4 regions of the Micromonospora sp. NBC_00821 genome follow, and region 4 is predicted to be linked to each of the others. Evidence: riboswitches for the same ligand, from Rfam matches in the RefSeq annotation. Region 4 holds a riboswitch; each other region holds the start of a gene.
What was found. Region 4 has a riboswitch for cyclic di-AMP ahead of OHB44_RS01390 (C40 family peptidase). Riboswitches for the same ligand answer to the same signal wherever they lie in the genome.
Positions count from the first base shown of each region.

Region 1: linked by a shared signal. The riboswitch ahead of OHB44_RS11625 (C39 family peptidase) and the one ahead of OHB44_RS01390 (C40 family peptidase) in region 4 are both predicted to bind cyclic di-AMP.
Region 2: linked by a shared signal. The riboswitch ahead of OHB44_RS03645 (coiled-coil domain-containing protein) and the one ahead of OHB44_RS01390 (C40 family peptidase) in region 4 are both predicted to bind cyclic di-AMP.
Region 3: linked by a shared signal. The riboswitch ahead of OHB44_RS26270 (coiled-coil domain-containing protein) and the one ahead of OHB44_RS01390 (C40 family peptidase) in region 4 are both predicted to bind cyclic di-AMP.

Region 1 is NZ_CP108880.1:2,545,660-2,553,300, forward strand. It holds gene OHB44_RS11610 (acyltransferase family protein) at 108-1,409, shown strand; gene OHB44_RS11615 (hypothetical protein) at 1,502-1,924, shown strand; gene OHB44_RS11620 (hypothetical protein) at 2,058-2,828, shown strand; cyclic di-AMP (ydaO/yuaA leader) riboswitch at 3,113-3,253, shown strand; gene OHB44_RS11625 (C39 family peptidase) at 3,486-4,334, shown strand; gene OHB44_RS11630 (alpha/beta fold hydrolase) at 4,458-5,204, shown strand; gene OHB44_RS11635 (CDP-glycerol glycerophosphotransferase family protein) at 5,210-6,880, opposite strand; gene OHB44_RS11640 (bifunctional cytidylyltransferase/SDR family oxidoreductase) at 6,915-7,641, opposite strand, start outside.
Region 2 is NZ_CP108880.1:768,880-776,520, forward strand. It holds gene OHB44_RS03640 (carbonic anhydrase) at 1-500, shown strand, start outside; gene OHB44_RS03645 (coiled-coil domain-containing protein) at 557-1,576, opposite strand; cyclic di-AMP (ydaO/yuaA leader) riboswitch at 1,581-1,711, opposite strand; gene OHB44_RS03650 (YibE/F family protein) at 1,878-3,248, opposite strand; gene OHB44_RS03655 (heavy metal translocating P-type ATPase) at 3,611-5,659, shown strand; gene OHB44_RS03660 (metal-sensitive transcriptional regulator) at 5,666-5,962, opposite strand; gene OHB44_RS03665 (heavy-metal-associated domain-containing protein) at 6,057-6,266, shown strand; gene OHB44_RS03670 (hypothetical protein) at 6,280-7,227, shown strand; gene OHB44_RS03675 (heavy metal translocating P-type ATPase) at 7,240-7,641, shown strand, end outside.
Region 3 is NZ_CP108880.1:5,780,368-5,788,008, reverse strand. It holds gene OHB44_RS26280 (SRPBCC family protein) at 1-437, shown strand, start outside; gene OHB44_RS26275 (hypothetical protein) at 607-1,116, opposite strand; gene OHB44_RS26270 (coiled-coil domain-containing protein) at 1,258-2,322, opposite strand; cyclic di-AMP (ydaO/yuaA leader) riboswitch at 2,328-2,459, opposite strand; gene OHB44_RS26265 (cation diffusion facilitator family transporter) at 2,578-3,495, opposite strand; gene OHB44_RS26260 (HelD family protein) at 3,602-5,719, opposite strand; gene OHB44_RS26255 (alpha/beta fold hydrolase) at 5,827-6,798, opposite strand; gene OHB44_RS26250 (carbonic anhydrase) at 6,893-7,594, shown strand.
Region 4 is NZ_CP108880.1:297,150-304,790, forward strand. It holds gene OHB44_RS01380 (C40 family peptidase) at 1-85, shown strand, start outside; gene OHB44_RS01385 (N-acetylmuramoyl-L-alanine amidase) at 141-2,123, opposite strand; cyclic di-AMP (ydaO/yuaA leader) riboswitch at 2,359-2,494, shown strand; gene OHB44_RS01390 (C40 family peptidase) at 2,508-3,548, shown strand; gene dcd (dCTP deaminase) at 3,623-4,201, opposite strand; gene OHB44_RS01400 (pyridoxamine 5'-phosphate oxidase family protein) at 4,301-4,858, shown strand; tRNA gene OHB44_RS01405 (tRNA-Gly) at 5,114-5,187, shown strand; gene OHB44_RS01410 (DUF6924 domain-containing protein) at 5,288-5,713, opposite strand; gene OHB44_RS01415 (LD-carboxypeptidase) at 5,741-6,679, opposite strand; gene OHB44_RS01420 (transcriptional regulator) at 7,325-7,641, opposite strand, start outside.

The sequences.
Region 1 (7,641 bases), 2.2 Mb from region 4:
GGTGCGGCCCTGCCGGGTCGTCGTGGGCGTCGCCGTCGCGCCGTCCGACGCCGCGACGAGGAGGCTACGACCGTGCTGGTGACCCTGCCGAGCGCCGGGATCCCGGCATGACGAGCGTCGCCGCGACGTCGGCCGCCCGGCCCGCACCGGCCCTGCCCCGGCTGCCCTCGCTGACCGGACTGCGGTGGATCGCCGCTCTGCTGGTCTTCGGCTTCCATGCCGGCACCATGCGGATCATCGCCGAGCCGGACTACAAGGCCGTCATCGACGCACTGTTCACCCTCGGCCTCTCCGGGGTGCAGTTCTTCTTCATCCTCAGCGGTTTCGTGCTGGTCTGGTCGGCCCGCGAGGGGGACTCCCGGCGTACCTTCTGGCGGCGACGGATCGCCAAGATCTACCCGAACCACCTGGTGCTGTTCGCGGCGACGCTGGTGGTCGCCTGGTGGTTCGCCGACCCGGTCCTGCCGGCGGCGGCGTTGGAGAACCTGCTGCTGTTGCAGGCGTGGGACCCCCGGCCGGGTTGGTTCTACAGCATCAACACCGTCAGCTGGTCGCTGTCCTGCGAGTTCTTCTTCTACCTGTGTCTGCCGCTGGCGCTGCCGCTGCTGCGCCGGGCCCGACCGAAGCTGCTCTGGGCGCTGATCGTCGCGCTGCCGCTGCTGATCCTCGCGCTCTGGCCGGCGCAGGAGCTGGTGCCGGAGGTGAGCCGCTGGTGGTTCACCCAGATATTCCCGCCGGTACGGTCGCTGGAGTTCTGGCTGGGCGCGGTGGCTGCCGAGTTGATGCGCCGGGGGCTGTGGCGCGGTCCCGGTCTGAGGGTGGCCAGCGGGATCTTCCTGGTCACCTGGGTGGCGGCAGCGCAGTGGATCCGTGCCGAGTTGTGGACCACGCTGCTCGCGGTCGCGTACCTGTTGGTGATCACCGCCGCTGCGGACGCGGACGTGCGGGGTCGGCGCTCGCCGTGGCGGTCCCGGCCGCTGGTCTGGCTCGGTGAGGTCTCGTTCGCCTTCTACCTGGTGCACGTGCTGGTGATGACGAGCGTGCTGCGCTGGAGCGGCACCTGGGGGATCGGCTTCGCGGGCTGGCGTGGCCCGGCCGTGGTGCTCGGCTTCCTGGCGGCGAACCTGATCCTCGCCGGGCTGCTGCACCGCTTCGTCGAAACCCCGATGATGCGCCGGCTCGCGCCGCGCCGTGCGGCCCGTCCGGCGCCCGTCCCCCGACAACGGGCGGCCGGCGGCGACGACGCTCGGGATCCCGGAAGCAGCGCCCGCGACGGGGCCGACGGGGCCAGCCAGGCCGGCGACGGCGACGCTCGGGATCCCGGAAGCAGCGCCAACGGCACTGTCGACGGACCTGCCGACGAGGTCGGTCAGGCTGACGGTCGATCACCGTACGTCGACCTGCGCTGACAACGTCCACCCTGGTCAACGGGGTCGGCGCGGCGTGATCCGACACGCCCGTGGTCGGTGCGCCCGGGTCGGCGCGACGGTAGCGTTGGGGCGTGCTTCCGGTCGCGTTCACCTGTCCGCTGTGGTGGGTGGCGCGCTGGGCGACTCGGGTGCTGACCAGCCTCGCCGTCGTCGCGGCCCTGGCGCTCGGCGCAGGCCCGGCCACGGCCGTCACGCCAACACCCGGCCCGGTGCCGACGTCGAGCGCCGTGCCGGCCTCGGCCGCCGCCGGGTCGCTGGCGGCTTCCTCCCGGCACTCCTGGGCATCCAGCGCGGCCCGCCCGGCCGCGGCGACACCGCCGGAAGCCGCAGAGGAGTCGGCCCCGACCTGGTCGGTCCACACGCCGGTGGCGCTCTTCGGTGATCAGGGCACCATGGCGGCCGTCGTGCTGCCGGTCGGCGCGGCCGAATCTGACCGGCTGCCCCTCGTCGACGGTACGGGCGGTCGGGCTTCGCGGGCCCCACCCGCGCGCTGAGCCACCGGGACGACCGTCCCGCCACAGCGCCCTGTCGACACACCCGCTCCCTGACCCGCCGACCCGTGGCCCACAGTGGCCCGCTGATCGGCGCGGCTCCCCATCGCACTGCTCTCTCCCCGAGGTGCCGACCATGGAGACCGTCGTCTTCTACCAGTTCGTGACCGAGATGCCGCAGGCCGCCGCCATCTGGTCGACGCTGTTCCTGCTGACCCTGGGCCTGCTCACCGTGCTGGCCGCCCGCCCCGAACGGGACCTCCCCACTGACGACCCGCTCCCGGCCGGGCCCACTCGTCGGGAGCTGGCCGCCGCCGAGGCTGTCGACCTGCGCCGCTACGCCGAGGAGGTGGCCGTCGCCGCGGCCCGTGCGGCCATCACCGCCAAGCGGCGGCGCGCCGCCTGGCTGACCGCTCAGGAGCAGATGGAGCAGGCCTGGACCGGGTACGACGAGGCGGACACCGCCGCGCGTCGCTTCGCCGGCGCCGGGGCGCTGCCTACCCCGCAGACCTCGCACACCCCCGCCGAGTACGCCGCCCGGGAACGCTATCTGCACCGGGCGGCGATGGCGGCGTACTGGCGGGGCGACCTGACCATGGCGCAGCTGGGCGACGTGTTCGGGCACCGGCGCGGCTGGGATCCCCGGCGACACCCGGTCGAGCAGGAGGTGCTGATCAGCCGGGTGGTCCGCGATGCGCGGCTGGCCGACTACCAGGTGGCCGCCGACAGTGAGCGGGTCGCCTGGCGCGACGCGGAGTTGGCCGCCTCCTCGGCCCGTGCCCTCGCCGAGGAGGCGTACGCGGCGGCGGCCCGGCTCCGCCCGATCCTGGTCCCCGCGCGCCGCACCGTGGCCGGGGCGTTGCGTCCCGCCGTCGTGGCACTGTGGCGCCCGGCCCGGGTGGGTTGAGCCCAATCCGTGATGTGAGGCCGGTCACCCAATCGGAAAATCCGACGTCCGACGCGTTCGGTGGGATTGTTCCCGCGATTGTGGCCGCGTTCTTTACGGCCTGTCCGGTTGTCGCCCGTAGGCGTCACCGTAACCGGTTGTCCCATCGAGTCACGTCAGCGGCAATACGCGCAGAGATTGTCGCGCCAATTGGGGTTTACGCAGGTGAACCTTGCTTGGCAGGGCGTTGAGACGCCAGTAGTGTCGTCCCGTCCGGTGCGGTAACCGATCGCAAGACGCGACGCCGCATCGACCCGCTTAATCGTGATCAACGAACCGGGGACCCACCAGTAAGTCCGGGGTGAATCCGCGAGCCACGGCCCGCGGTAGGGCGTCTTCCCGCCCGAATCCGTCAGCTAACCCGGTAGGCGGTGTCGGAAGGAGTCCCATCCTCGTGCAGCACCTTTCCACCCCTCGGCTGTTCCCTCGCCTCCACGGCGCGGCGGTGCACCCGCTCATTCGTCCCGTGACGGTGAGCTGACCCCCGGGTCATCGCCTTCCCCGCCCGGCCGCGCCGGGCGTTCCCCTGAGCGGTTCACCATCCGCGGACCACGGTCCGCGCGCTGGCGCCTGCCCGGATACCGGTCCGGCCCCGGTGTGCCGCTCTCCCCCCGATCCGTGGAGGACCCCGTGAAGCACACCCTGCAGCGTCAGCTCCGCCGCCTCGCCACCGAGCGCCCGTACCAGATCGTCGCCGCCTCCGCCGCTGCCCTCGCGATCGCCACCACCACCGGCGCCCTGCTCACCACTGCCGACGAAGCCCCGGCCGGCCAGCGCACCGCGACCACTGTCGCCGAGATGCGCAGCGACCTCACCGCCTCCCGCGGCGAGGCTCGGGACGCGTCCCCCTCGGCCAGCGCCGCGCCGACCACTGCCGCGCCGGCCACCAGCGCCGCGTCGCCCGCCGCCAAGGCCAGCAGCAACCCGGACCTCACCCGGAAGCCGGAGCGGCCGAAGCCGCCCGCGACCAAGGTGCTCGACTACGACTACGAGGCGCAGAACACCTACTACAACTGCGGCCCGGCTGCCACCCGGAACGCGCTCAGCGCCGCCGGCATCGACCGCACCCAGGAGGACCTCGGCGCCGAGCTGGGCACCACCGAGATGGGCACCAACTCGGCCGAGGACACCACCCGGGTGCTCAACGCCGAGGTGAAGGGCTCCCCGTACCGGACCCGGATGTTCCCCGGAGCGCCCAGCCCGGCCCAGATGGACCGGCTCCAGGCCGACGTGGTGAAGGCCATCACCGACGGTCGGGGCGTGGTGGCGAACGTCGTCGGGGACGCCACCGACACCGACGGCGGCTGGCACTCCTACGGCGGCGGGCACTACATCGCCGTCGTGGGCTACAAGGACAACGGCCGCACCGTTCGGATCGCCGACTCGGCGAACCCGGCCGACCCGTCGTACTGGATCACCACGATCGACCTGGCCAACTGGATCACCAGCCGGGGCTACTCCGCCTGACCCGGGCACGCTGACCGCCGCGGGCGCCGTCCTCCACAAGGGGCCGGCGCCCGCGGCGTTTGTGCGCGCGGTCCGGCGTCGACGGCTCTCGTACCCGACAGTGAACCGTGGGAGACTGCGGCCGTGGTGGAGAAAACGGGTGGTCACGTCGGCCGCAGGCGGGTCCTGCTGCTGCTGCACGGCATGGGAGCGACCGGGGACGTGTGGTTGCCCTGGGCCCCGTACCTTGAGCAGCACTGGCCCGGTCGGTGGCTGGCACCGGACCTCGCCGGCCACGGCTGGGCGTCGCCGCTGCCGTCGTACTCCTTCCCGGGCTTCGCTCAGCAGATCGCGCAGGCCCTCGCCCCCGATGACCGGCTGGTAGTGCTCGGGCACTCACTGGGTGGGGTGGTCGGCCTGGTGCTTGCCGCCCGCGACGCCGGAACGCCGGTGGACGCGGTGGTCGGGCTGGGCATCAAGGCACTCTGGTCACCCGCTGAGCTGGCCCGCGCCGCCGAGGTGGCCGCCCGACCGGTGAGCTGGTTCGCCAGCCGCACCGAGGCGGCGCGCCGCTACCTGCGGGTCTCCGGGCTGGCCGGCCTGGTCCCGCCGGATGATCCGGTGGTGGACGCCGGGCTGCGCCAGGTCGACGGCCGGTGGCGCCTCGCCATGGACCCGGCCGCCTTCGCCGTCGGCGAGCCCGACCTGGCCGCGCTCCTGGCGGCGACCGACGTGCCGGTGGTGCTGGCGCGCGGGGAGAACGACCCGATGGTCACCGACGAACAGCTCAAGGAGTACGGCGTACCGGTGGCCACGCTTCCGGGTCTCGGGCACAACGCGCACGTGGAGGACCCGGCGGCGGTGCTGGCGCTGCTCGACCCGTACCGCTGATTCGGTTACGCCGGTGTGGACGCGGCCAGTGTCTGGGCCGGTGTCAGCTCCCGGCGGGCGGCGGTCAGGAACGCCTCGGCGTACGCCTCGGCCGGGAAGTCACCCAGGTAGTGGCGGCGGGTGGCCCAGCGAGCCTCGGCCAGCGGGTCGGTGTCCAGCAGGGCGGTCAGCACCTCGTCCACGTTGGACATGTCCCGACGCAGCACGTAACCCGACCCGGCCAGCGGGAACCGCTCCACGAACCGGTCGCCCTCGTCGCCCATGTCGGTGACCGCGTACGGCTTTCCGGAGTAGAGGAAGTCCGAGATCACGCCGGACACGTCGGAGACCAGCGCGTCGGCGGAGTTGACGCACTCGGTCAGACTCAGCTCCCGAGCCGCCGCGCCGACCACGTGCTGGCGGCCGGTGCGGGCCCGGTCGGCGACGAGCAGTTCGGTCAGGCGGCCCAGTTGGCGGGCCGATGCCGGGTTCTGCGTGGTGTACGGGTGGGCTCGCAGAATCACCGTCGCGCCGCGCTCCAACAGTCGGCGCAGCAGGCTTTCGGCCACCGGCAGCGAGCAGTAGTCGGCGTCGGCGTGGTGCCCGGTCCAGGTCGGCGTGTAGAGCACGGTCGGGTGCGCCAACCCTCGTGCGGGCTCCGGGCGTACCTCGATCGACTCGACCTGCGGGCGACCCACCACCACGAACTTGTCAGTCGGGATCTGCACTCCGGCGCGGGCGTACCTGTCGATCGCCGCCTGCCCGGCCACGAAGATCCGGTCGAAGATCCCCGACACCGGGTTGGCGCTCGGCGCCTTGTCGCTGTCGCCGTGGTGCAGCTGGATGTGGGTGAGCTGGGTGAAGCGGACGCAGTGGCTGTTCTTCGCACCGTGGTTGACGTAGAACGCCGCCCGCAGGCTCGGCACCAACGCCTCGTCCATCGCCCCCAGGGTGGGGCAGTAGACCACCGGCGCGTCGGTGGCCGCCGCGATCGGGGCCAGGAACTCCGGCTCACGCAGCACGACCAGGAACGGCCGGCCGATCCGTTGCAGGTACGGCAGCCACATGGTGACCTGGTATTCCGAGCCCGGAGGCGCGGAGAAGTAGAGCAGGAACTCCGGCTGGTGCCGGCGCAGCGCTGCGGCCACCGACCCGCCACCGGCGCGCGGCCGGAACCGTCGCCGGGCCAGGTCCAGCGCGACCGCACCGGCGCCCGCGCCGACCAGCAGGCTGGCGGCCAGCGCCACACCGGCCGGGAGGGCGAGCGTGGCGGCGAGCGCCAGGGCGGCGAGCAGCCCGAGCAGGGCCGTGCCGAGTTGGTCGGCGATCAGCGGCGTCCAGGCGCGTACCGGCAGATTGGCAGTTCGGATCTCCAGACCGCCGGCGGTGCGCAGCGGCCCCACCAGCAGCACCAGCCCCAGCAGGACCAGCCCGGTGGCGACCAGCGCGAGGTTGAGCCCGTCGTCCAGCCGCCGGGAGTAACCGACCAGGATCGCCGCGGCGATCAACGCGGTCTCCGCCACCAGGTCGGCGCTGGGCCGGATCCGCTGCTCAGCGGCCGAGGCGGCCAGCGCGGCGACGGCCAACGCCAGCCCCCAGCCGGTGGCGCCGGTCAGCGCCAGCACGACGAAGGCCAGCACGGCCAACCCGGTGGTCAGGCACCGGGCGGCCAGCTTTCGGACCAGGTCGCCGCGCAATGTCGCTCCGTTCGTGGTTCGGCAGCCGTCGGCGTCAGTTGGCGGACGTCGCGCCGGCCGGTGCCTCGACCCGACCCGACCCGGACTGCGCCGGCACGCTCGGCGTGGGCCCGTCGCCGGGTGCCCGGCGTACGTCGATCACCTGACCGGTCAGGTCGGAGATCAGCACGTCCAGCGACGACTGGGCGACGGCCTCCGCGGCGAGCAGGGTGTGCTCCGGCTCCTCGCCGAAGGCCCGCGTCCGCATCGGGGTGGCGGTGCGCTCCGGGTTGATGCAGTTGACGCGCACGCCCACGTCGGCCCACTCGTCGGCGAGCGCCTGGGTCAGGTTGACCAGGGCGGCCTTGGTGGCCGAGTAGAGCGCGTAGCGGGCCCGGCCCCGGGTGTAGGAGCTGGACGTGTAGAGCAGCAACTGGCCCTTGGTCTGCTGGAGGTACGGGAGGGCCTGGCGGGCGATGGTCACCGGGCCGACGAAGTTGACCTGGAGCAGCCGGTCCATGGTCTCCTCGTCCATTTCGGCGAGGGCGCCCTTCTCCAGGATGCCGGCGGTCACCACCACGTGGTCGATCCGGCCGGTGGCCTCGAAGGCGGTCGTCAGCGCGGCCTCGACGTCATTGGCCCGCTCCACGTGGGTGCCGGTGCTGGAACGGCTGAACGGGAAGACCTGGGCACCGTAGCGGCGGGCCAGCTCGGTCAACTCGTGGCCGATGCCGTAGCTGCCGCCGAACACCACGATGGTGCGGCCGGTCAGCTCCTCGCTG
Region 2 (7,641 bases), 470 kb from region 4:
AGATCATCTTCGACCGGGGTCTGGGCGACCTGTTCGTGGTTCGCACCGCCGGGCACACCGCCGGCCCCGAGGTGCTCGGCAGCGTCGAGTACGCGGTGACAGTGCTCGGCACCCCGCTGGTGGTGGTGCTCGGCCACGACTCGTGTGGTGCGGTGCAGGCCGCCCGGGAGTCCGCCGCGACCGGTACCGCACCGAGTGGGCATCTGCGCGCGGTGGTCGACGCCGTGCTGCCCAGTCTGCGCCGCGCCGCGTCCGAGGGCGTTGACGACATCGACGGCATCGTGGACATCCACATCGCCCAGACCGTCGAGACGTTGCTCGGGCAGTCGCCCGTGCTGGCCGACGAGGTGGCGCTGGGACGCTGTGCGGTGGTGGGGGTGTCCTACCGGCTCGCCGCCGGAGCCGTGCGCCCGGTGGCCGCGGTGCCGGCCGGCTTCGCGACGGTGGAGACCCCGGCCTCGACCGAGTCGACCGACCCGGCCGCGCCTGCCACCGTTTGACGCGTCGAGGGCCGCTCCGCGTGACGCGGAACGGCCCTCGACGGGGATCGTGCGGGTCAGAGCAGCGACATGTGGACGTGGTCGGTGTGGTTCGACGGCCCGCTGTACGAACTCCAGCCGGTGGCCGGGAACCAGATCTGCCGGTTCCAGATCACGTAGTAGATGCCGAGCCGGTCGGCGTTACGGATGAGGAACGCGGCGACGTTGTTGCCGTACGTCCGGGTGTCGTTGTTGTGCCACGGGGAGAACCCGCTCTTCTGCAGCGACCAGTCGCAGGCGCGGCCCTTCGGGTGCTCCCACGGACCGCCGGGGCGGTAGCAGCCGACGAACCGGTTGAAGCCGGCCGCCTTGACCTCCTTGTACGCGTGCAGCGTGCGCGGCGTGACGCAGCCGGACGTGGTGGGGTCGTTCTCGCTGCACGACTGGGGCTTCCAGTCACCGTCGGCAGTGCGACCCGGGCCAATCTTCGCGACCTTGGAGGTGGCATCCACCAGGCCGCCGGTGAAACCCTTGCCGCCGACGAGGGAGAGCGCCTTGTCGGCCTCGCTCTTGCGCTTCGCCATCAGGGCGGTCTGCTTCTGCTGCTCGCGGACCTCCGTGTCGAGGGCCAGCTTGGCCTGCTCGGCGCGGGCCTTCACCTCGTTGACCTCGGAGAGCTTCTTCTCGTTGACCATGTTTATCTCGTCGAGCAGCCCGGCGCGCTGGACGAACGAGTCGGGAGCGTCGCTCTCCAGCAGCATCGCGACCGCGCCGATCCGGCCGGTCCGGTACGCCTGGGCGGCGATCTGCCCGACCTGCGGCGCCAGCGCGTCCAGGTCGGCCTTGGCGCGGTTGACCTCCGCCGCCAACTCGCCCTGCCGCTTCTTGGATTTGTCCAGCTTGGACTTCGCGGCGGAGTAGTCGCGGTTGGCCTGCTCGATGACGTCGTTGAGCAGCTTGGGCTCGCCGTCCTCCTCGTGCCCGGACGGTGTGGGGTTCGTCGGGGCGGCGTGCGCCGGGAGCGGCCCGGCGAGCACGGTCAGTGCGGCGATCACGGCCACCACGGGTGTCAACCAGCGGCGTAGGGGTGCCGTCACAATGTTCCCTTCCGTCGACCGCCGACCGGGTTAGCTGACGGGTTCGGGGCGGAAGTGGCCCCTACCGCTGACGCGGATTCACCCCAGGCACCTGGGTCCCCGGCTCGCCGGTTGGCGATTGGGCGGTGGCACCGCAGGCGCCGCTTCGCGCCTTCATCGGTAACCGGCAGCGAGGTTACCCGAGAGTCGACCGGCTGAGCTATGCCTGGATGCCGACCAAAAGCGTCATTTCGCCATAGCGTTGAGTGACCAGTGGCGCGGTTCTCAGGGTGGATGCCCGATCTGGTCACGCTGAGGAGTGTCACCATGCCGTATCCGTGCTCCTGTTCGACTCCGGCCACCGGTCGGTGGCCTCGGATGGGGGTGCGGTCCGCGTCCGGTCCGGCTCGTCGGAGCCGGCCGTACGCGGTGAGCTGAGTGCGGCCAGAGCCTCGCTGCGGTCCGGCTGGGGCCGGGGCGCGGGAGCGCCGCTGGACGGCGTGGCATCGCCGCGCCCGGCGGCGGTCACCACCGCTGCCAGCCCGGTGGTCAACGGCACGGCGGCGATCAGACCGAGGGTGGCGACCGCGCTGCGGACGATCTCCTGCGCGAGGAACTCGCTGGTGAGGATCTGCCCGATCGGCCGCGAGTCGGCGGTGAGCAGGAGCAGCAGGGGCAGTGACGCGCCCGCGTACGCCAGCACGATGGTGTTGACGGTGGAGGCGATGTGCGCGCGGCCGACCCGGGTGGCCGCACGGTACAGCTGCAACCGGGTCAGCCCGGGGTTCGCGTTCGCCAGTTCGGTGACGGTGGCCGCCTGGGTGACCGTCACGTCGTCGAGCACCCCGAGCGATCCGATGATGATGCCGGCGAGTAGCAGACCGTGCAGGTCCACGTCGCCCTGGAACATCGACAGGGTGGTGGCGTCTTCGCTGCCGAAGCCGGTGAGGTGGGTCGCGGCCGTGGCGATGGTGGCGAGCACGCCGGTCAGCACCAGGCTGCCCAGGGTGCCGAGTACCGCGACCGAGGTCTGTGCGGTGACCCCGTGGGTCAGATAGAGCACCACGAACATGATCAGGGCCGCACCGACCACCGCCACCAGCAGCGGTGACCTGCCGGCGCTGATGCCCGGCAGCACGAAGGTGAGCAGGATGGCGAAGCTGGCGGCCAGCCCGGCGAGCGCTGCCAGACCTCGCCACCGCCCGAACGCGACGATCGCGGCCGCGAAGACCACCGCCAGCCACACCATCGGGGTGCCGCGTTGGTGCTCGGCGATGTTCCAGTTGCTGACCGTGGGATCGATCGGATCGGCCAGTTCGACCAGGACGACCTCGTCGCCGACCTCGACCCGGGGTGCGCCGGGCCCGTCGGGCACCGGTGTCCGTACCTGCTGGCCGGCGGTCGGCCCGTCGTCCACCCGGACGTCGACAGTGCCGCACCGCCCGTCGCCGACCCTCGGTGTGCCCTCCGGAACCGACGGTGCCGGCGGGCACGGCTCGCTCACCACCCGGGTGACGGTGCCGGGGTGGCGCGGCACGTCCGCGCCACCATCGGTCTGCGGTGACCCGCCGCGGGGCCAGAGCAGTAACGCGGCCAGCACGGTGGCGACGAAGAGGGGTACCACAGTCACGATGAGGATCCGTCGCACCCGTGGCGGGGCGGACGGAGCGGGGTGAGTGTGGTCGGCGGCCAAGGTGAGACTCCCAACGATCCGGTGCGGGATACGGGTCAGCGGGCCGAGCGGTTCACCGTGGCGGTGGAAACGCGGCGGACGGCGGGGCGGATCGCTGCCTGACGACCGCTTGATCACGGACGGTCAGTGCTCGGCCCGGTCGGCCGGGGACGACGCCACGACGGGGCGGCGCCGGTGCCCGACTGTGCAGCGGCATTCGGAGGGCCATCGTGGGAGATGCTAGCCAGCCCTCCTGGGGGTTGCAGGTCGTGGCGGAGTGTCGGGCGGCCGAACCGCTCGCGCGGCGGCCTCCGGGGCGGCATGTTGGAGCCATGCCCGCTCCGTCACCGCCCGACCCGGATCGCCAGCGACGCGCCGAGCCCATGCCGCACGGCAAGCACCCCGGGCACGCCGGGCACGACAAACACGCCGGGCACGACAAACACGCCGGGCACGATCCGGCGTTGTTCCGCCGCCGGTTCTGGGTCTGCCTGGTGTTGACCGTCCCGGTGGTGTTGACGAGTCGTCTCGTATCGGATCGGCTGGGCCTGACCGGGGACGACGGCCTCCCCGGCCAGGCCTGGGTGGGGCCGGTGCTCGGCTCGGTGGTGTTCTGGTGGGGCGGTTGGCCGTTCCTGGTCGGTGCGGTCAGGGAGGTGCGGGACCGGGCGCCCGGGATGATGCTGCTGGTCGCGATGGCGATCACCGTCGCGTACGCCGCGTCCCTGGCGACCAGCGTCGGCGCCTTCGACCTGGACTTCTGGTGGGAGTTGGCCGCGCTCGTCACCATCATGCTGCTCGGGCACTGGCAGGAGATGAAGGCCATCGGGCAGGCCCGGGGAGCGCTCGCGGCGCTCGCCGCGCTGTTGCCGGACGAGGCCGAACGGGTGGCGGCGGACGGGCGGGTCGAGGCGGTGCCGGTGACCGGTCTGCGGATCGGCGACGTGGTGCTGGTCCGGCCGGGGGGTCGGGTGCCGGCGGACGGCCGGGTCGTCGAGGGCGGCGCCGAGCTGGACGAGTCGATGATCACCGGGGAGTCGCGGCCGGTCGCCCGGTCGACGGGCGACCGGGTGGTGGCCGGCACCGTCGCCACCGACTCGGCGATCCGGGTGCGCGTCGAGGCGTTGGGTGAGCAGACCGCCCTCGCCGGCATCCAGCGGATGGTCGCGCAGGCCCAGGCTTCCGGTGGACGGGCCCAACTGTTGGCCGACCGGTTCGCCGCCGCGCTGTTCTACCTGGCCACCGGCACCGCCGTGCTGACCGTGCTGGTCTGGACCGCGCTCGGTCAGCCGGACGAGGCGGTGGTCCGTGCGGTCACCGTCCTGGTGATCGCCTGCCCGCACGCGCTGGGTCTCGCCATCCCGCTGGTCGTCGCGCTCTCCACAGCGCTCGCCGCGCGGTCCGGGATCCTGGTCAAGGACCGGTTGGCCCTGGAACGGATGCGGACCGTCGGCGCGGTGCTCTTCGACAAGACCGGCACGCTGACCCGGGGCGAGCACGGGGTGACCGACCTGGTGGCGGCGTCCGGCGTCGAGCGGGACGAGGTGCTGCGGATCGCGGCCGGTGTCGAGTCGGAGAGCGAACACCCGTTGGCCAGGGCGATAGTGGCGGCCGCCGGGAGCGCCGGGCCGGCCCGGGCGGCCGGGTTCCGGTCGCTGCCGGGCCGCGGTGTGCAGGCGACAATCGACGGTACGGAGTACGCGGTGGGCGGGCCGGCGCTGCTGCGCGAGCTGGGCCTTCGGCTCCCGGCGGAGCTGGAGGCCGCGACCGGGCGGTGGTCGGCGCGGGGTGCCGCGGTGTTGCACCTGGTGCGGCTGCCGGACGCCGTGCTCGGTGCGTTCGCGTTGACCGACGAGGTGCGTCCGGAGGCCCGGCGCGCCGTCGACGAGCTGCGTGCCGAGGGTGTCCGCACCATCGCCATGATCACTGGTGACGCCCGGCCGGTGGCCGAGGCGGTCGCCGCCGACCTGGGCTTCCGACCTGGCGTCGACGAGGTCTTCGCCGAGGTGCTGCCGGCGGAGAAGGACGATCGGGTGGCCGAGCTCCAGCGGCGGGGGTTGGTAGTGGCGATGGTCGGTGACGGGGTGAACGACGCACCGGCGCTGGCCCGGGCGGACGTGGGGATCGCGATCGGCGCGGGCACCGATGTGGCCATCGAGTCCGCCGGGGTGGTGTTGGCATCCTCGGACCCGCGCGGGGTGGGGGCCGTGGTCCGGCTGTCCCGGGCGTCGTACCGGAAGATGCGACAGAACCTGGCCTGGGCGGCCGGCTACAACGTGGTGGCGCTGCCGCTGGCCGCCGGGGTGTTGGCCTGGGCCGGCGTGGCGTTGAGCCCGGCGCTGGCCGCGGTGCTGATGTCGGCGTCCACCATCGTGGTGGCGCTCAACGCGCAGTTGCTGCGCCGGGTCCGTCTCGACCCCGCGCCGGACTGAGCCCGCTCAGCCGCGCTTCATGAGCCGGCCGACCGCCGCCATCATCTCGGTGGCCATCTCGTCGGCCCGACCCTCGGCGGCGCCCTCGTGCATGCAGTGCCGGGCGTGCCCGTCGAGCAGCCCGAGGGCCACTTTGTCGAGGGCGGCCTGGATGGCCGAGATCTGGGTGAGCACGTCGATGCAGTAGCGGTCGTCGTCGACCATCTTCTCGATGCCCCGGACCTGCCCCTCGACGCGGCGGAGCCGCGCGAGCAGCTGGTCCTTGCTGGCGGTGTATCCGCGGATCGGGGTGGGTGCGGTCATGCCGACAAGGATAGCGTACCCCCAGGGGGTATGGTACGGTCGGTTCTGTTGAGATACCCCCACCGGGTACCGGTACCGCGAAGGAGACGATCCGATGGTCGACACGACGTACCAGGTTCAGGGCATGACCTGCGGGCACTGCGTCAGCGCGGTGAGCGCCGAGGTCGGTGCCATCGCGGGGGTGCGCGACGTCCAGGTCGACCTCGCGGCCGGCCGGGTCACCGTCAGCAGTGATCAGCCACTGGACACCGCTGTTGTCCGAGCCGCAGTCGACGAGGCCGGCTACGACCTCGTCGACGCGTGATCGGCGGGCCAGCGTGCGCACCGTGACGAGACTGGCCGGGTTCGCCGTCGGCCTGGCGGCGATCTTCGGCACGACGTACGGGGTCGGCCGGGTCGTCGACAGTGCCCCGGTGGTCGAGGGCCGACACGACGGCGATGCCGCCCATGCGACGGGCGAGCACGACGAGACGGCGGACCGGCTCCCCGGCGGGCTGCTCGTCTCCGACCGGGGCTACACCCTCGAACCGGTCGACGCCCCGGCCGGCGAGTTCGCCTTCCGGATCGCCGGCCCGAACGGCCGCCCGGTGACACGGTACGACGTGGCGCACGACAAGCAGATGCACCTGATCGTCGCCCGTCGGGACCTCTCCGGCTTCCGCCACGTCCACCCCGAGCTGGCCCCGGACGGCACCTGGCGGGTCGACACCCCGCTGGCCGGCCCCGGGCAGTGGCGGGCGTTCGCCGACTTCGCCCCGACCGGGGGTGAGCCGCTGACCCTCGGCGTGGACGTGACGGTCCCCGGCGAGTTGACCGAACGGCCGTTGCCCGCCCCGGCGACCAGCACCACGGTCGACGGCTACACGGTCACCCTGACCGGCACGCCGCAGCCCGGCCGCACGTCGCCGCTGACACTGACCGTCAGCCGGGCCGGGCAGCCGGTCACCGACCTGGAGCCCTACCTGGGCGCGTACGGGCACCTCGTGGCACTACGTCGGGGTGATCTGGCGTACCTGCACGTGCACCCGGACGGAACGCCCGGCGATGGGCGCACCCGGCCCGGTCCGGCCGTCACCTTCCTCGCCGAGGTGCCCTCGGCCGGCAGCTACCGGCTCTACCTCGACTTCCAACACGGCGGGCGGGTGCGCACCGCGGAGTTCACTGTGGTCGCCGGCACTGCCCCGACCCGAGACAACCCCACCCCGAGCGGGCCCGCACCGACCGGCGGGGCCGACCACGGCACCCCCGGGCACGGACACAACTGACGGGACCAGACGATGACCACCACCAGCAGACCGCTGCCCGAGGCGCCGAACCGGATCGAACTCGCGATCGGCGGAATGACCTGTGCCGCGTGCGCCGCCCGGATCGAGAAGAAGCTCAACCGGATGGACGGGGTGAGCGCCACCGTCAACTACGCCACCGAGAAGGCGACCGTCCGCTACGCCGACGGCGTCACGCCGGACGACCTGATCGGGACCGTGCAGAAGACCGGTTACACGGCGGCGTTGCCGGCCCCGCCCAGCGCCGAACCCCCGGTGGACCCGTTGCGGGGGCCGCGTACCCGGCTCTGGGTGTCGGTGGCCCTGAGCGTGCCGGTGGTCCTGCTGGCGATGGTCCCGGCCTGGCAGTTCGACTACTGGCAATGGTTGTCGCTGACCCTGGCCGCTCCGGTGGTG
Region 3 (7,641 bases), 1.7 Mb from region 4:
TCCAGGCCCGGTGCTCACCCGCCGAGGCGGCAGCGTTGCTCAGCGACCTGACCCGGCAGGGCGAGCTGCACCCGCTGATCGTCCGGGTCCGCCGGGTGCCGCCCCGGCCTGGCGCCCAGGCCAGCTACACGATCAACGACCGGTTGGCGGCCGGTCCGCTGCGCTTCCGGACCACCTACCACGCGGACGTGCTGATCAGCGAGGCCGACGAGATCGTCATGGTGGCCCGCCAGTGGCCGGCCACCACAGTGCGCAACCACACCCGGCTACGCGCCGAGCCGGACGGCCTGGTCCGCATCGACGTGGAGATCACCCTGACCGCGCCGACGCCGCTGTTCCGCTACGCGTTCCGCCAGGCCCAGGCCGCTCACCTAGCCCTAGCCACCCGGCTGGGCGCGGCCCTCGACCGCACCGGCACCCCGCCAAACCCGACCTGACCCGCGCCGCGTCGCCCCGCCCGCCGCCCCGCCGCCCCGCTGCGTCGATCTTGCAGTTTCGGTTGTCTATATCGGCGTAATGCCCCATATGTCGGGACAGTAAGTGCAAGATCGCGGAGCAGGGCAGATCGCTTGCGCTTGGTGCGACGTGCTCAGCGGGGGGTGGCGTCTAGATCGTGGTTGCTGCGCGATCACGGCTCGTGCGGGCCGGCCGGGTGGCGGGACGCCGGCCCCAGGGCTTGTAGGTGGACAGCACCGTCGCGATGATCATCAGGCTGGTCGACACCGCCGGCGCGATGACCAGGTCGGCGCGATCCCGGGCAGGCAGAGCTGCGCCGACCGCTCCGGCGTGGCGCAGGTTCGGGGTGAGCAGGAACAGCACCAGCCCGACCATCACAGTGGTGAGCACGAGCTTGACCAGCACCCAGCGGTGGCGCAGCAGGCCCCACGGGGTGAGCAGCGAGCTGGCGACCCCGATCAGCCAGACCAGGACGCTCAGCGGCGCGAACAGCACAGTGCCGACCAGGGCCGTGACCGGATAGACCACAGCCGGGTCGGCGCCCCGCTGGACGGCGATGCCGAGGGTGAGCAGCACCAGGTCGGCGCCGAGCCAGCCGAGCGAGGTGACGAGATGCAGGGTGAGCAGCGCCTTGCGGGTGGTGGGTCGGATCCGAGGCATACCGCGATGCTTCCCGCCGACCGCTGCCGGGTCGTCCGACGATCGACGACATCACGGGTACGCCCGGCGACGTAGCCCCGCCCCGGACACACGTGATGCCTGTGAGCCACCGGATGACTCACAGGCATCACGACGCGTGGGTCAGTAGACCGACAGGTGTACGTGGTTGGTGTGGTCGGTCGACGGGGTGCCCTGCGCCCCGCTGTACGACTTCCACCCGCTGCTGGGCAGCCAGATCTGCCTGTACCAGATCACGTAGAGCACGGCGAGCCGGTCGGCGTTGCGGATGAAGTACGCCGCCAGGTTGTTGCCGTACGTCTTGTCGCCGCCGGTGGCGTTCCCGCCGAAGCCGCCCTTCTGCGCCGCGAAGTCGCAGGCCCGGCCCTTCGGGTGTTCGCCGGAGCCGCTGGGGCGGTGGCACGAGACGTAGCGGGTGAATCCGGCGGCCTTGGCCTGGTTGAGCGCGTGCAGGGTGCGCGGGGTGATGCAGCCGTTGGCCGGCGTGGGGTCGTTGACGCTGCACGACTCGGAGGGCCAGGAGCCGTCGGAGTTGCGCGGTGCGGCCTTCGCGTTGGCGCTGGAGGTGCCCCGGTTGGAGCCGCCGTCGGCGGTGGTCTGCGGTTTGGGTGTGGTGGCCACTGTCAGGGCCCGTTCGGCCTGCTCCTTGCGCTTGGCCATCACCGCGACCTGCTTGCGTTGTTCGTTGATCTCGCCGTCCAGGGCGACCCGGGTGCGGTTGGCCTTGTCCTTGCTGTCCAGCAGGTCGCGCAGCACCCGGTCCTCGTTGGCCGCCACCGCGTCCAGCGCGGCCGCCCGGTCCATGAAGCCTTCCGGAGTGTTGCTGTTGAGCAGCGCCGACATCGCACCGAGCCGGCCGGTGCGGTACGCCACCTCGGCGATCTCGCCGACCTTGCCGTTGCGCTGGTCGATCTCACCCTCGATGGTCGTCAGCTGGGTGGCGAGTTGCTTCTGCCGTTGCACCGAGGTGTCCAGGGCGCGCTTCGCGTCCAGGTAGCCCTTGCTGGCCGCCTCGAGTTGGGCCCGCAACGCCGGGGTGCCGCCCTCCTCGTCGGAGTCGGGTGCGGCGGCCCGCAGGCCGGTCGGGGGAGCGGCCGAGGCGGTGCCGGCCGGAAGCGCGACGCCGAGGGCGAACATCGCGACGATCAGGGCCGCCAGTCGGGCGGCGGGTGGTCGTGCTGGTGCCACTGCGCATGTCCTTCCGTCAGCCGCCGACCGGGTTAGCTGACGGGTTCGGGACGGAAGATCCCTACCGCTGACGCGGATACACCCCAGGAACATGGTTCCCCGGTTCGCCCAGTTGGGCGATTAGGCGGCGACCGCCACCGGCGCCGGGAGGGCGCCGCCTGGTGGAGGCCGGGACCGAGCCTACCGGTGCGGGTGGGGCCGCTGCAGCCGATGTGACGGACGGTGCGTGCGTCACCACGGAAAATTACGGATCCGTCACCATTCGATGGAGCCACAGGCTCCAGAAGCGGCGCCGGGCTCAATCTGCAACGTCGCGTGCTCGATGCGGAAGTCGTCGTGCAGGGCCGTACGCGCCGCGGTGAGCACCGCGCCGACCTCCGCGCCGGGTGCCATGGTCAGGTGGGCGGAGGCCACCTCCATGCCCGAGGTGAGCGTCCAGACGTGCAGGTCGTGCACCTCGACGACACCGGGAACGGCGGCGAGCCGGTCGTGCACGGCGGTCACCTGGAGGTGCTCCGGGGCGGCCTGCACCAGGATGCGGATGGCGGCGCGGGCCAGCCGCCAGGTGCGCGGCAGGATGAAAACGCCGATGGCGACCGCGACCAGGGGGTCGGCCCACCACCAGTCGGTGACGGTGATGAGCAGCGCCGCGCCGATGACGCCGAGCGAGCCGAGCAGGTCACCGAGCACCTCCAGGTAGGCGCCCTGGAGGTTGATGCTCTCGCGGGCCCCGGCGCGCAGCAGCGCGAAGGCGGCGATGTTCGCGAGTAGGCCGAGCACGGCCACCGCGAGCATCGGGCCGGCGATGACCTGGTGCGGGTCGCCGAAACGGCGGATCGCCTCGATCACCACGTAGATCGCGACGCCGGAGAGTAGGACGGCGTTGGCCAGCGCGGCGAGCACCTCGAGCCGGTAGAGCCCGAAGGTGCGCTGCGGGTCGCCGGTCGCCCGCCGGGTCGCCGTGATGGCGGCGAGCGCCATCCCGATGCCGAGCACGTCGGTGAACATGTGCCCGGCGTCGGAGAGCAGGGCGAGCGAGCCGGTGTGCAGGGCGGCCACCGCCTCGACCACCATCAGGGTGGCGAGCAACCCGAACGCCGCCCAGAGTCGACCTCGGTGCTGGTGTGCGGCATTGGCGACGGACCCATGGTGGTGGTCATGACCTGCGCCCACGAGAACCACCTTCCGCCGCTGGTCGGGACCCGGTCAAATGTATGCTCACATCGCTATGTGTGCAAGTGTACGGGCAGCGCCGTCCGCTGGTGGCGCTCCGCACACGTCAGCCGGTCGGGTCGATGGTGGTGAGACGCTGGGTGGCCCGGGAAAGCGCCACGTACAGGGTGCGCACCCCGGCACCCGGATCTGCCCGGATCTCGCTCGGGGCGACCAGCACCACCCCGTCGTACTCCATGCCCTTGGCCTCCAGGCTGGTCACCACCTGCAACCTCGGCGCGCCGAGCGCGCCCAGCCACCCGGCGACCTCGTCCCGGCGGGGGACCGGCGTGATCACCCCGACCGTGCCCTCCACCTCGGCCAGCAGGCCGGCGGCGGCCTCCACCGTCGCGGTCTCCAACCCCGTCGCGGGCACCACCAGCTCCACCGGCTCGACCCCGGTGGAGCGGACGGCGGTCGGCAGCGGCAGGTCCGGGTAGAGCCGACGGATCTCCGCCGCCGCCACCGCGAAGATCTCCGCCGAGTTGCGGTAGTTGGTGGTGAGCGTGAAGTCGTGTCGCTTGCGCCGGCCCAGCGCCTGGTCGCGGGCCCGGTCCAGCTCCTCCGGATCGCCGGTCCACGCGGTCTGCGCGGGGTCGCCCACCACGGTCCAGGAGGCCAGTCGGCCGCGTCGACCGATCATCCGCCACTGCATCGGCGAGACGTCCTGCGCCTCGTCCACCACCACGTGCGCGTACTCCCGGTAGTCCTCCGGGCGTTCCCGGGCCGCCGCGCGGGCGGCCCGCTGCCGTTCGCCGAGCGTGCTCAGCTCACGGACGCCGCCGGCGAGCTGGAACGGATCGCGTCGCGCGCGGGCCGGCTGCGCGGGCTTACCGAGCAACGCGTCCAACTCGTCAAGCAGCGCCACGTCGGCGATGGTCAGCCCGGCCGAGTCCAGGTTCCGGTACGCGGCGTTGAGCAGCCGGATCTCCGCCGAGGAGAGGATCCCCCCGGCGTACCGGCGCAGCCGGTCCGGCTGCGCCAGCCAGCCGAGCACGTGCCGGGGGTGCAGCCGAGGCCACCACGCCTTGAGGAACTCCCGGAACTCCGACCGTTCGGCGATCTCCGCCTCGAAGGCCGGTTGCTCCGGCAGCCGACCGCTGCTCAGCTCACGGGCCTGCGCCCAGAGCGCGGCGAACACCCCGTCGAAACCGGCCCGGCGCACCTCGTTGCGTCGTGCGCCGCGTTGCAGCGCGCGATCCCGGATTCGGTCCAGCGCGGCCCGGTCCAACCGCAGCAGCGTGCCGCGGTAGAGCAGCCGCAGCTCACCCGGGCCGCCCGGCACCGCGTCGCGGGCCGCCCGCTCCAACACCCGGCGCATCCGCAGCGAGCCCTTCACCGCCGCCACCTCGGGCGGGTCGGGGCGGGTGGCAGTCATCCCCGGGAAGAGGGTGCCCAGCGAGTGCAGGGTCGCGGTGTCCTCACCGAGCGACGGCAGCACGGAACCGATGTACTCGACGAAGACCGACGACGGGCCGACCACCAGGATGCCGCCGCCGGCGTAGCGGCTGCGGTCGGAGTACAGCAGGAACGCGGCCCGGTGCAGGGCGACAGCGGTCTTGCCCGTGCCGGGGCCGCCCGCGACGATCGTCACGCCGGAACCGGGCGAGCGGATCGCCTCGTCCTGCTCCCGCTGGATGGTCGCCACGATGTCGCGCATGCCCCGGCCGGTGGCCTTGGACAGGGTGGCCAGCAACGCGCCGTCACCGACGACAGTCATCCCCTCCGGGGCGGCCGTCGGGTCCAGCAGGTCGTCCTCGATCCGGGTGACCCGCTCGGCGCGGGACTGGATGGTGCGGCGCCGCACCACGTCCAGCGGCTGTGCCGGGGTGGCCTGGTAGAAGGCGGCTGCGGCCGGCGCGCGCCAGTCGACGACGAGCGTGACAGCGTTCTCGTCGCGGATCCCCAGTCGCCCGACGTGCAGCACCTGACGGTCGCGCAGGTCCAGCCGACCGAAGACCAGCCCCTCGTGCTCGGCGTCCAGGGTGTGTCGCCGCTGCGCCGCGTGGAAGACCATCGCGTCGCGCTCGACCAGGGCGCCGTGCGTGCCCACCCGAGCCATCCGGTAGCCGTCACGCTCGGCGCGGACGGCCGACTGCCGCAGTTCGGCCAGTCGGGCGTACACCCGGTCGAGGTGTCGTTGCTCGACGGCGATCTCCTGCTCCAGGCCGGTCTGGTCGGTCAACGCACGCTCCTTCAGAGGTCGCCGGCAGGCGGCGGGAACCGCGCGGGCCAACCGAGAAGAGTACGGCCCTGGGCCCGACCCGCCGCGCCCGAGGTGCGCGAACGTGCTCAGGCACCCGCCTCGGCGGGGGCCGTGCCACGGTGAGTCGGCGGCGGTGCGCCACGGTGAGTCGGCGGCGATTCGGCGAGCACCCGTCGCAGCACGCCGCCGAGCGCGGCGTTGACCTCGTCCGGACGCTCCATCATCAGCATGTGCCCGGCACCCGGGCAGACGGTCAGCTCGGTGGCCGGCAGGGCCGCCGCGATCGACTCGGCGCACGGCGGTGGGGTCAGCCGGTCCCGGTCGCCGACCAGGGCGGCGGCCGGCAGGTGGGCCAACGCGGCGAGGGTGTCCAGTCGGTGCTGGGTGCCGATGGAGGCGCGGAACCCGCCGATCGAGCGCAGCGAGGCCCGAGCCACCGCCGACGTCACCAGGCGGATGTCGGCCGGCTCGCAGCGGTCACCGAAGAGCATCCACCGGATGCTCGGTTGCAGCGCGTTCAGCAGCGCCCGGGGCGCACGCCACGAGCCACACCGGGCCAGCACCCCGGCGCCGGTCGTCTCGGCCAACCGGATCAACCGGGCGATCCGCGGCGAGAGCCCGTAGACGGTGTGCGTGTGGCCCTCGGCGGTGGTCGAGACGAAGACCAGGCCGGCGGTACGGGCGGCGAAGTGCGCGGGGTGGCGGTGCGCGTACTCCATGATCGTCATGCCGCCCATCGAGTGCCCGACCAGCACCACCGGGCCGGTCGGCGCGACCGCGTCGATCACCGCGGCCAGGTCGTCACCCAACTGGGCGACTGTGGCCGTGGGCAGCGCCATGCAACTCGACCGACCGTGCCCCCGTGCGTCGTAGGCGACCACCCGCACCGCATCGCCGAACGGCGGTGCCGTGAGCGCGTCGACCTGCCGGTGCCAGGCACGCCCGTCCAGCGTCCAGCCGTGCAGCAGGATGGCGGTGACCTGGGCGTCCGTTGGACCCGTCGCCTCGACGTTGAGCCGTACGCCGTCCGGCAGACCGACCTCGAACCGCTCCGGCATCGCCACACCTCCCCAGGGCCGCCCAGTACCACCAGCACCTCCGATACCCGGCGGTAACACCGGCTACCCGCCATGACACCACGCCAATCGCGCCGTGCCGAAGATTCCCGACCTCGCCCGTGCCGGACGGCGGCGGGCCAAGCTGGACGGCATGGGGTCGTCGGGAGCGCCCATGGGTGCGACGTCGGGGCAGGGGCGGCAGGCCGGCGGCACACCCCGCGCCGCGCTGGCCGACCTGCTCGCCGGCAATCGGCGGTTCGTCAGCGGCCAGCCGGTGCACGGACACGACGTTACGGCCGCCGCCGCGGCCTCCGGCGACCAGCAGCCGTACGCGGTGGTGCTGGGCTGCATCGACTCCCGGGTGCCGCTGGAGGCGATCTTCGACCAGACCTTCGGCGCGATCTGCGTGATCCGTACCGGTGGGCACGTGCTCGATCGCGCGGTCTGCGGCTCGATCGAGTACGTGGTCGGCCAGCTCGGCGTACCGCTGGTGATGGTCCTCGGCCACGAGCGGTGCGGCGCGGTGCAGGCCACTGTGGAAGCGCTGCGCACCGGGCAGCGTCCCGGTGGGTCGCTGGCGCACCTGGTGGACGAGATCGCCCCGGCGGTCACCGAGGCGGGGCTGCACGATCCGGCGGTGCAGCCGCTGGCGATCCGCCGGCACGTCCGGCGCACGGTGCGCACCCTGCGCGAGGACTACCTACTGGCCGGGCCGGTGGCCGCCGGTCGGGTGGCAGTGGTCGGCGGCCTCTACGACCTGGCCACCGGCGAGGTCGCCCTGCTCGATCCAGGCTGACCTGCCGCCGGACATGCGGAACCGCCCGCCGGGAAGTCCCAGCGGGC
Region 4 (7,641 bases):
GGTGCACGCGCCACGTGCCGGTAAGCCGGTGCAGGTGTCCAGCATCAACACAATGCCGGTCGCCGGGTTCCGCAGACCTGGCTGATCCACCTCACGCGACACGAAGGCCCCCGGTCACCGACCGGGGGCCTTCGTGGTTCTCAGCGGGGCGCGCCGACCGGGGACGGCAGGAGCTGCACGTCGGCGAGGTCGACGTACATGATCCGGTGACCGAACTGGATCTGCGCGTACCGGTTCTTGCCGCGAATCACCGTCCAGTCGCCGGACGAGGAGCCGTCGAACGTGCTGGCCCGGTAGTACTCGCCGGCCAGCACCGCGCCGACGGCGTACCGCTGCCCGGCGGCCAGGGTGTATTGCAGCGGCGAGATCGCCTGGTAGGGCACCCCTTCCGGGTACGCGGACTGCTCCGGGTACGCCCGTCCGTAGACCGGAACTGTGGTCCGTCCGGGCTTCGGCGTGGCCACGATGCCGACGGTCCAGCTGGCGGTCGGCGCGGACGCCGGGTTGTGGAACCAGGCCCGCTGCCCGAGGTACCAGATCGCCGTCCAGTCGCCCTGCCGTCCGGCCAGCGCGTACGTCTGCCCGGCTGACGCCCGGGCCCCGTGGTCCGACACGGCCATCGTGTTCGGGCTGCCGTCAGGGCGGAGCGCGATGTCGTTGACCAGCGGCGCGTCCGCGGACGGTGCGCTGCGCAGCACCACAGCGGAGGAGCCGCGTGGCGCGCAGGGCACGCCCGGGGTGACGCAGTCGGTGAACGCCGGCTGGTTGGTGACGTAGTCCGGATCGATCCGGACCATTCCGGTGGCCGGGGTGCCGGTGTCCAGTCGAGGCGCGTGCAGCAGGTCGAAGTAGTGCGTCCAGTCCCAGTACGGGCCCGGATCCCAGTGCATTCCCCGCACGGTCGAGGGGATGGTGCCGGGCACGTTGTCGTGACCGATGATGTGTTGCCGGTCCAGTGGGATGCCCAGCCGCAGCGCCAGGTGCCGGACCAGCTTCGCCGAGGTCCGGTACATCGCCTCGGTGTACCAGGTGCCCTGCGCCGCGAAGCCCTCGTGTTCCAACCCGATCGACTTCGCGTTGACGTACCAGTTGCCGGCGTGCCAGCCGACGTCCTTGGTCTTCACGTGCTGGGCGATGTGCCCGTCGACCGAGCGCAGCGAGTAGTGCCAGCTCACGTAGGTCGGGTCCTGGACCAGTTGCAGGGTGGTGGCCCAACTCGCCTCGGTGTCGTGGATGACTATGTACTCGATCTTCTGCCGCGTGGGCCGGTCGGAGAGGTCGTGGTTGCCGTAGTCCCCGTCGCCGAACGCCTCGTAGGGCGCCGGGATCCACTCGCAGGAGATGGTGCGCGGGCACTCCACCCCGTCCGGGCGGGCCAGGCGGCGCAGACCCAGCCGGTCCAGCCAGGAACGCTCCGGCCGTACCGCGCGGGCCAGCAGGGTGATCCGCTGGCCGTCGTCGGTCACCCGGGCCTCGCCCGCGCCGATGGTGGTGAAGACCTCGTCGGCGAAGGCCGCGGCGGCGTCGGCGCTGTCCGCGCCCGAGTAGCGGGCCACCGCGCCGTACCAGGCCGCCGGGTCGGTGTCCGCGCCGACCGGCGCGCCCAGATCCCTCTGGTACGCGCTCAGCAGCGCGGCCCCACCCCGGATGTTGAGGCCCGCGTCGGTGCGCAGTGCCTCGGGAGTGGCGCCGGTCAGCGTGGCGGCGGCGTCGACGGTCTGCAACGCGGCGGTGGACGGCGCGGGTGCCTCGACCGGTCGGGGCGCGGGCACTCGGGCGGGACGGGAGTCGTCGCCGCGTGGGTCCTCGACGCCGGCGTCGTGGTGGCCGCGCCCGGGTAGGGCGGCCACGTGCCGCGCGTCGGTCAGGTGCATCGGACCGTAGCCGCCACTGGTGCTCGGCGTGCCGGCGTTGGTGTCCCAACGGGACTGCAGGTAGGAGACGCCGAGCAGCACGACGGCCGGCACGCCGTACTCGAGGGCCGCTGCGGCGTACTGCTGCTGGCGGTCGGTGCTGGGCGCGGCGGCGGCCGGGCCGACGGAGAGTGGCACGGTGGTCGCGGCGGCAACCACTGTGGCGGCGAGCAGCGCGCGCCAGCCGGTCGACAGGGTTGGATGGTGCATCGAACCCCCTAGATTCTCGCGGAGTGAGGTCAGGTCACCATCGCGCCGTCCGGGAGGTCACGTCAATACCTTTCTATCTATCGAAGTGGATGGAAAGAATTCTTCACACACTGTCGGTGACGTCGTCCAATCCGTACGGAGTGTCACCGCCGCACGGGTTGCGGATCGGTAACAGGCGTCTCTACTCTGGTCATTTGTCGGCCCGACAGCAGCTCCGCCCAACCTGGGCGGTAACGGACCGACACCGCCGAGTCGTTTCCGAGCGAACCGGGGACCCAGGTCCCTCGGGGTGAATCCGCAGCCATTGCGGTAGGGCGCCGACTTCCCGCCCGAACCCGTCAGCTAACCCGGTAGGCGGTCAGGAAGAAGGAGTACGGAACCCCGGTGGCACTCCATGCCCCGCGGCCGTCGTCCGAGCGGTCGGCATCAGCCGGCCCGGCGTCGATAGTGCCGCGCCCACGCTGGTCCCGCTTCACCACCGCACTCGCCGCGCTGGCCGGCATCGCCGTCGTTCTGACCGGCAGTGCCACTGCGGCCCACGCCGACCCGTCCGTCGCCGAGATCGAGCGCCAGATCGACGCCGACTGGAACAAGCTCGAACCGATCATCGAACGGCACAACGCCACCCGCATCGACCTCGCCGCGAAGCGCAAGCAGGCAGACGCGCTGGCCGCCCGGATCACTCCGCTCGAGCGCCAGGTCGACGCCGCTATGAACAAGGTCAGCGCCCTGGCCGTACGCGCCTACAAGGGTGAGAACGTCTCGACAGTCAACGCCGTGCTGGGCAGCCGGTCGCCCAGCGAGGTGGTCGGCCAGCTCGAAATGCTCGACCGCTTCGCGCACAACCAGCAGAAGGACGTACGCCAGGTGGCCGACCTGCGCGACCAGTTGGCCGCGCAGAAGGCGCCACTGGACGAGATGGTGGCCCAGCTGACCCGCACGGAAGCTCAGCTGGCGGCGAAGAAGAAGCAGATCAACGACGAGATCGACCGCCTGCAGAAGCTGCGCCTCAAGGTGTACGGCAGCGGCGGCGGCGGTCCGCTGCGCCCGGCGCCCTGCCCGGGCAGCTACCCCGGAGGCGGCGCGGGCACCGCTGTCAAGTTCGCCTGCGCGCAGATCGGCAAGCCCTACGTCTGGGGTGCCGAGGGCCCGAACTCGTACGACTGCTCAGGGCTGATGCTGGCCGCCTGGGCGAAGGCCGGCGTGTCGCTGCCGCACAACGCCGCCGCGCAGAGCCGGGTGACCAAGAACGTCAGCAAGGGCGACCTGCGCCCCGGCGACCTGGTCTTCTACTACAGCGACATCCACCACGTCGGCATGTACGTCGGCGGCGGCTGGGTGGTGCACGCCTCGCAGGCCGGTCAGCCGGTCAAGATGAAGAAGGTCGACGACGGCCCGATCCACAGCTACGGCCGTCCAGGCTGACAGTGAGTCATCGAAGGGCCCGTCGCGATTCCGTCGCGGCGGGCCCTCGTCGTCTCGGTCCTGGCTGCTGAACCTCAGCGTGTTGGCCAGGTGCGCCAGTGCTGCCAGGCGCGGCTGGGTGTCGGCCCCCGCTGGCCCTGGTAGCGCGACCCGTAGACCACCGAGCCGTACGGGTGCTCAGCCGGCGAGGAGAGCCGGAAGATGCAGAGCTGCCCAATCTTCATGCCCGGCCAGAGGGTGATCGGCAGGTTCGCCACGTTCGAGAGTTCCAGCGTCACGTGACCGGAGAAGCCCGGGTCGATGAAGCCGGCGGTGGAGTGCGTGAGCAGGCCGAGCCGGCCCAGGGAGCTCTTGCCCTCAAGTCGGCCGGCGAGCTGGTCGCCCAGCGAGATGACCTCCAGCGTCGAGGCGAGCACGAACTCCCCCGGGTGCAGCACGAACGGCTCGCCGTCGGGGACCTCGACCGCCGAGGTCAGGTCGTCCTGCTGCATCGCGGGATCGATGTGGGTGTAGAGGTGGTTGTTGAAGACCCGGAACAGCCGGTCGAGTCGGACGTCGATGCTGGACGGTTGGACCAGGGTGGGCTCGAACGGCTCCAAGCCCAGCGTGCCGGCCTTGATCTCGGAGACCAGGTCGCGGTCGGAGAGCAGCATCGGACCACCATAGCCGCGTTGCCAAAAGTGGCCGGATTCGGTGCCGGTGACCAGCGCGTCGAGGTCGCTGCTCGTACATTTGTTCGATAGAATGCCCACATGGCTTCCTGGTCCGAATTCGCCGCCGACGAGCCCCGACTCGCCGACGGGATCCGCGTTCTCCTCCAGCAATACGGGCCGGGCTTCGGCTATCTGGCCACGGTCCGTGCCGACGGCGGGCCCCGCGTCCATCCGGTCTCTCCGGTCATCACCGCCGAGGGGCTGTTCTGCTTCATCATCGACTCGCCCAAGCGCCGCGACCTCGAACGTGACGGCCGTTACGCGCTGCACTCGTTCCCTGCCGAGGAGAGCGACGACGAGGCGTACGTGGCGGGGCACGCCCGTCCGGTGACCGATCCGATCCGGGTGGCGCAGTTGGCGCAGAGCGCCCGGGCCGAGCCGCAGGTCGACTGGCGGCTCTTCGAGTTCACAGTCGACGTGGCCATGCTCACCCGCCGCGAGCAGCACATCGCGGGCATTCCGGGCCTCGCACCGAGTCGGCCGGCCGTTCGGGTCTGGCTCGACCCAAACGCCCCGTTGGCGGTGGCAGCGCCCCTCGCCGTCCCGCAGGCGCGCCCGACCCGCCTCAGCCGTGACGTCCAGTGCACTGCCGCCTGACCACCGCCGGCAGATCACCGGTGCCGGCTCCGTCGTAACGGAGTCGGCACCGGGTCGTACGCACCGGCCCGGCACCCTGCCGCCCGCGGTGATCAACTCGACTTCAAGGAAGTCGCGGTGTCCCAGCGCTCCGGATGCCCCGACTTCCGGAAAGCCGAGTGGATCAACCCCGTACGGAGGGGTACGCGGACACCTGCGGCCGGCGGGGGTACCTGGGTGCACGGGCTCGACGACTCGGGTACAGTGGTGCCGCTTGCGGGTGTAGTTCAATGGCAGAACATCAGCTTCCCAAGCTGACAGTGCGGGTTCGATTCCCGTCACCCGCTCCACTGCGAAGGCCCTGCCCAGGACGTGAGTCCCGGCCAGGGCCTTCGACGTTCACGGTCAAACGATCAGGCGCGTGTCATCAGCCGCTGCTTTTCCAGGTCGTCAAGTCCCCTCGAAGCCCCGGTACGTTCCGGACTCGTCGGCGGCGTCGGCGAACTCGGCGAAGTCCATGTTGGCGATGGTGAGGTTGGCCGAGACGTCCGGATACCAGCGGGGCGGCACGTGGAAGGTGCGACCGGGCTCGCGGCTTAGGTCGACGGCGAGCAGCGGGCGTTCGACGTCGATCATCGTGGCCGCGTCGGCCACGAACAGGTAAGGGAGCCAGTCTTCATCACTGATGGGGGCGTTCGCGTCGATCAGCTGCTTGACGGTCGCCTTGCTGTAGGCGGGATCGTCGACGAAGGTCGCGCTGTAGTAGCAGTCCCACCGGCGAAACTCTTCCTTGACGGCCTCCCACGTGCTGTCGTCGGTGAAGTCGGTCCGGAGCACAAGCGATGCGAGGTCGTCGGGTTGCGGCAGAGGGGGCACGACGAAGATCCTCCACCCCGCCAGGCCCTATCGGTAGTCGGCGAAGATGCGACGTTGCACGCCGTCGACGGTGACCGGGCCGCCGTGGGGGAGAACCCACTGTGGTCTGGTGTGGCCGAACGGAACCCCGACGCAGATGACCGCCTCGGGGTTGTAGCGGGTCACCACGTCGACGACAGTGTCGCGCTGCTGCTCGCGAAGTCGCGCACGATCCTCGGCCGGGGGTCGACGGGTGTGGTCGGAGACCGGCGGACGGGCGACCAGGACCGCGTCGACGGCGCTGAGAAGACCGCGTTCACCCAGTGACCGGACGATCCAGCCAACCTCGCGGGCGGGGAGAAGCTCCTCCGACGTCTCGATGATCAACACTCCGCCGTGCAGGACCTCCGGCGGAAACGGGAAGCGTCCCGCCGTCAGGATCCACTGGATGACTTCCAGGCAGCCACCCCAGGTGGGGCCGGTGACCGCGCGGGACGGCCCGTGCCAGCTCCACGGCTCCGTCGGTTCGCGCTCGCCGAACGACTTCAACGCCTGGGGATCTGCCCAGTCGATGCCGACGTCCTCGGACTCACCCGGGTCGGTGATCTCCAGTCGTTCCCCGGTGAGCAACGCCGCTCGCAGTGACCGGACGTGGATGTCGTCGACGGCAGGCCCGGGGCCGAGGTGCACCTGGGAGGACCCGCCGTAGAAGCTGGCGATGCCGAGGCCCCAGAGCCAGTGGTGCAGGTTGGTGTTGTCGCTGGTGCCGAGGAACGGCTTCGGGTCGGCTCGGGCCAGGTCGGCGTCCAAGTGGGGGATGACGGTGATCTGGTCGTCGCCGCCGACGACGGCGAGAATGCCGCGTACCTGGGGGTCCGCGAAGGCGGCGTTGATGTCCGCCGCCCGCGCTGCCGCGCTCGCGCCCACCTGGCGGGTGGTGGGGTATTCGACCGGAACGAGGCCGGTCAGGTCGGCGAGCCGTCGCATGGCCTGCTCGTGGATCCCGGGATAGGCACCGGCCGCGGCGAAGGACGGTGAGAGGACCGCGAGGTGGTCCCCCGGGCGTGCCTTCCGAGGACTAACAAGCTCATGCTCCATGTCGAGATCCAACAGGTGCGTGAGCCCGTACGCATCTCAATTCGAGGGCTGTGGACGCGCACGCCCGAGGCGTTTCAGCACCAGCGTGTGACATGCGTAGATCGTTCTTTCGGCGGCGAAGTAGGGCTCGGCCGCCTCCAGTCGGGGCACCTCCACGCCCAGCCTGCGCCTCCGCCAGGGTGTCGCGACAGACCGCGCGCAGCTCCTCGGGGTTGGCGTGGGCCTCCATGACCAGGCGCATCGGCGGGAAGTGCCTGAACAGCCGGGCCATTGCCGGTGCTGCCAGCCAGACGGGCGCGGTGAACGGAAGTAGCTCGCCGCGGTGCCGCCGCAGATCGACGCCGCGAGCCTCGACGGGCCGCAGGAGTTCGCGGGTGGCAAGGATCGCTTCGCGTACGTTGCCGGGCGTCAGCTTGGACAACGAGCCCAGCTTCAGGCTCTGCGTGTGCGGGCCTGCGTTCTGAACGAAGTGGATCGACAGCCAGCCACGGAAGTCGGAGTTAACGTGGCCCTGTGTCGATCCAACAGCTGCGCTCAGGTGGAAGCCCGGAACTCCTGATGGCGTCGCAGGAGTTCCCGTAGTGCGTTGATCTCGGCAGCCAGTGCGGCCTGCCCCTGCTCGGTGATCCTGATCCAGGTCTTGGGCCGGCGGCCGTGGTAGCCCCGTTCGATCTGGATCAGGTCGGCCTCCTCCAGCACGGCGAGGTGTCGGGAGAGGTTGCCGGCGGTGAGTTCGAGGGCGTCGCGCAGGTAGGCGACCTCCACCCGTTCGGCCTCCGCCGCGATGGTGAGGATGCCGAGCCGGTTGCGTTGGTGGACGGTGTCGCTGAGCCCGTTCGTCGGGTGACCGC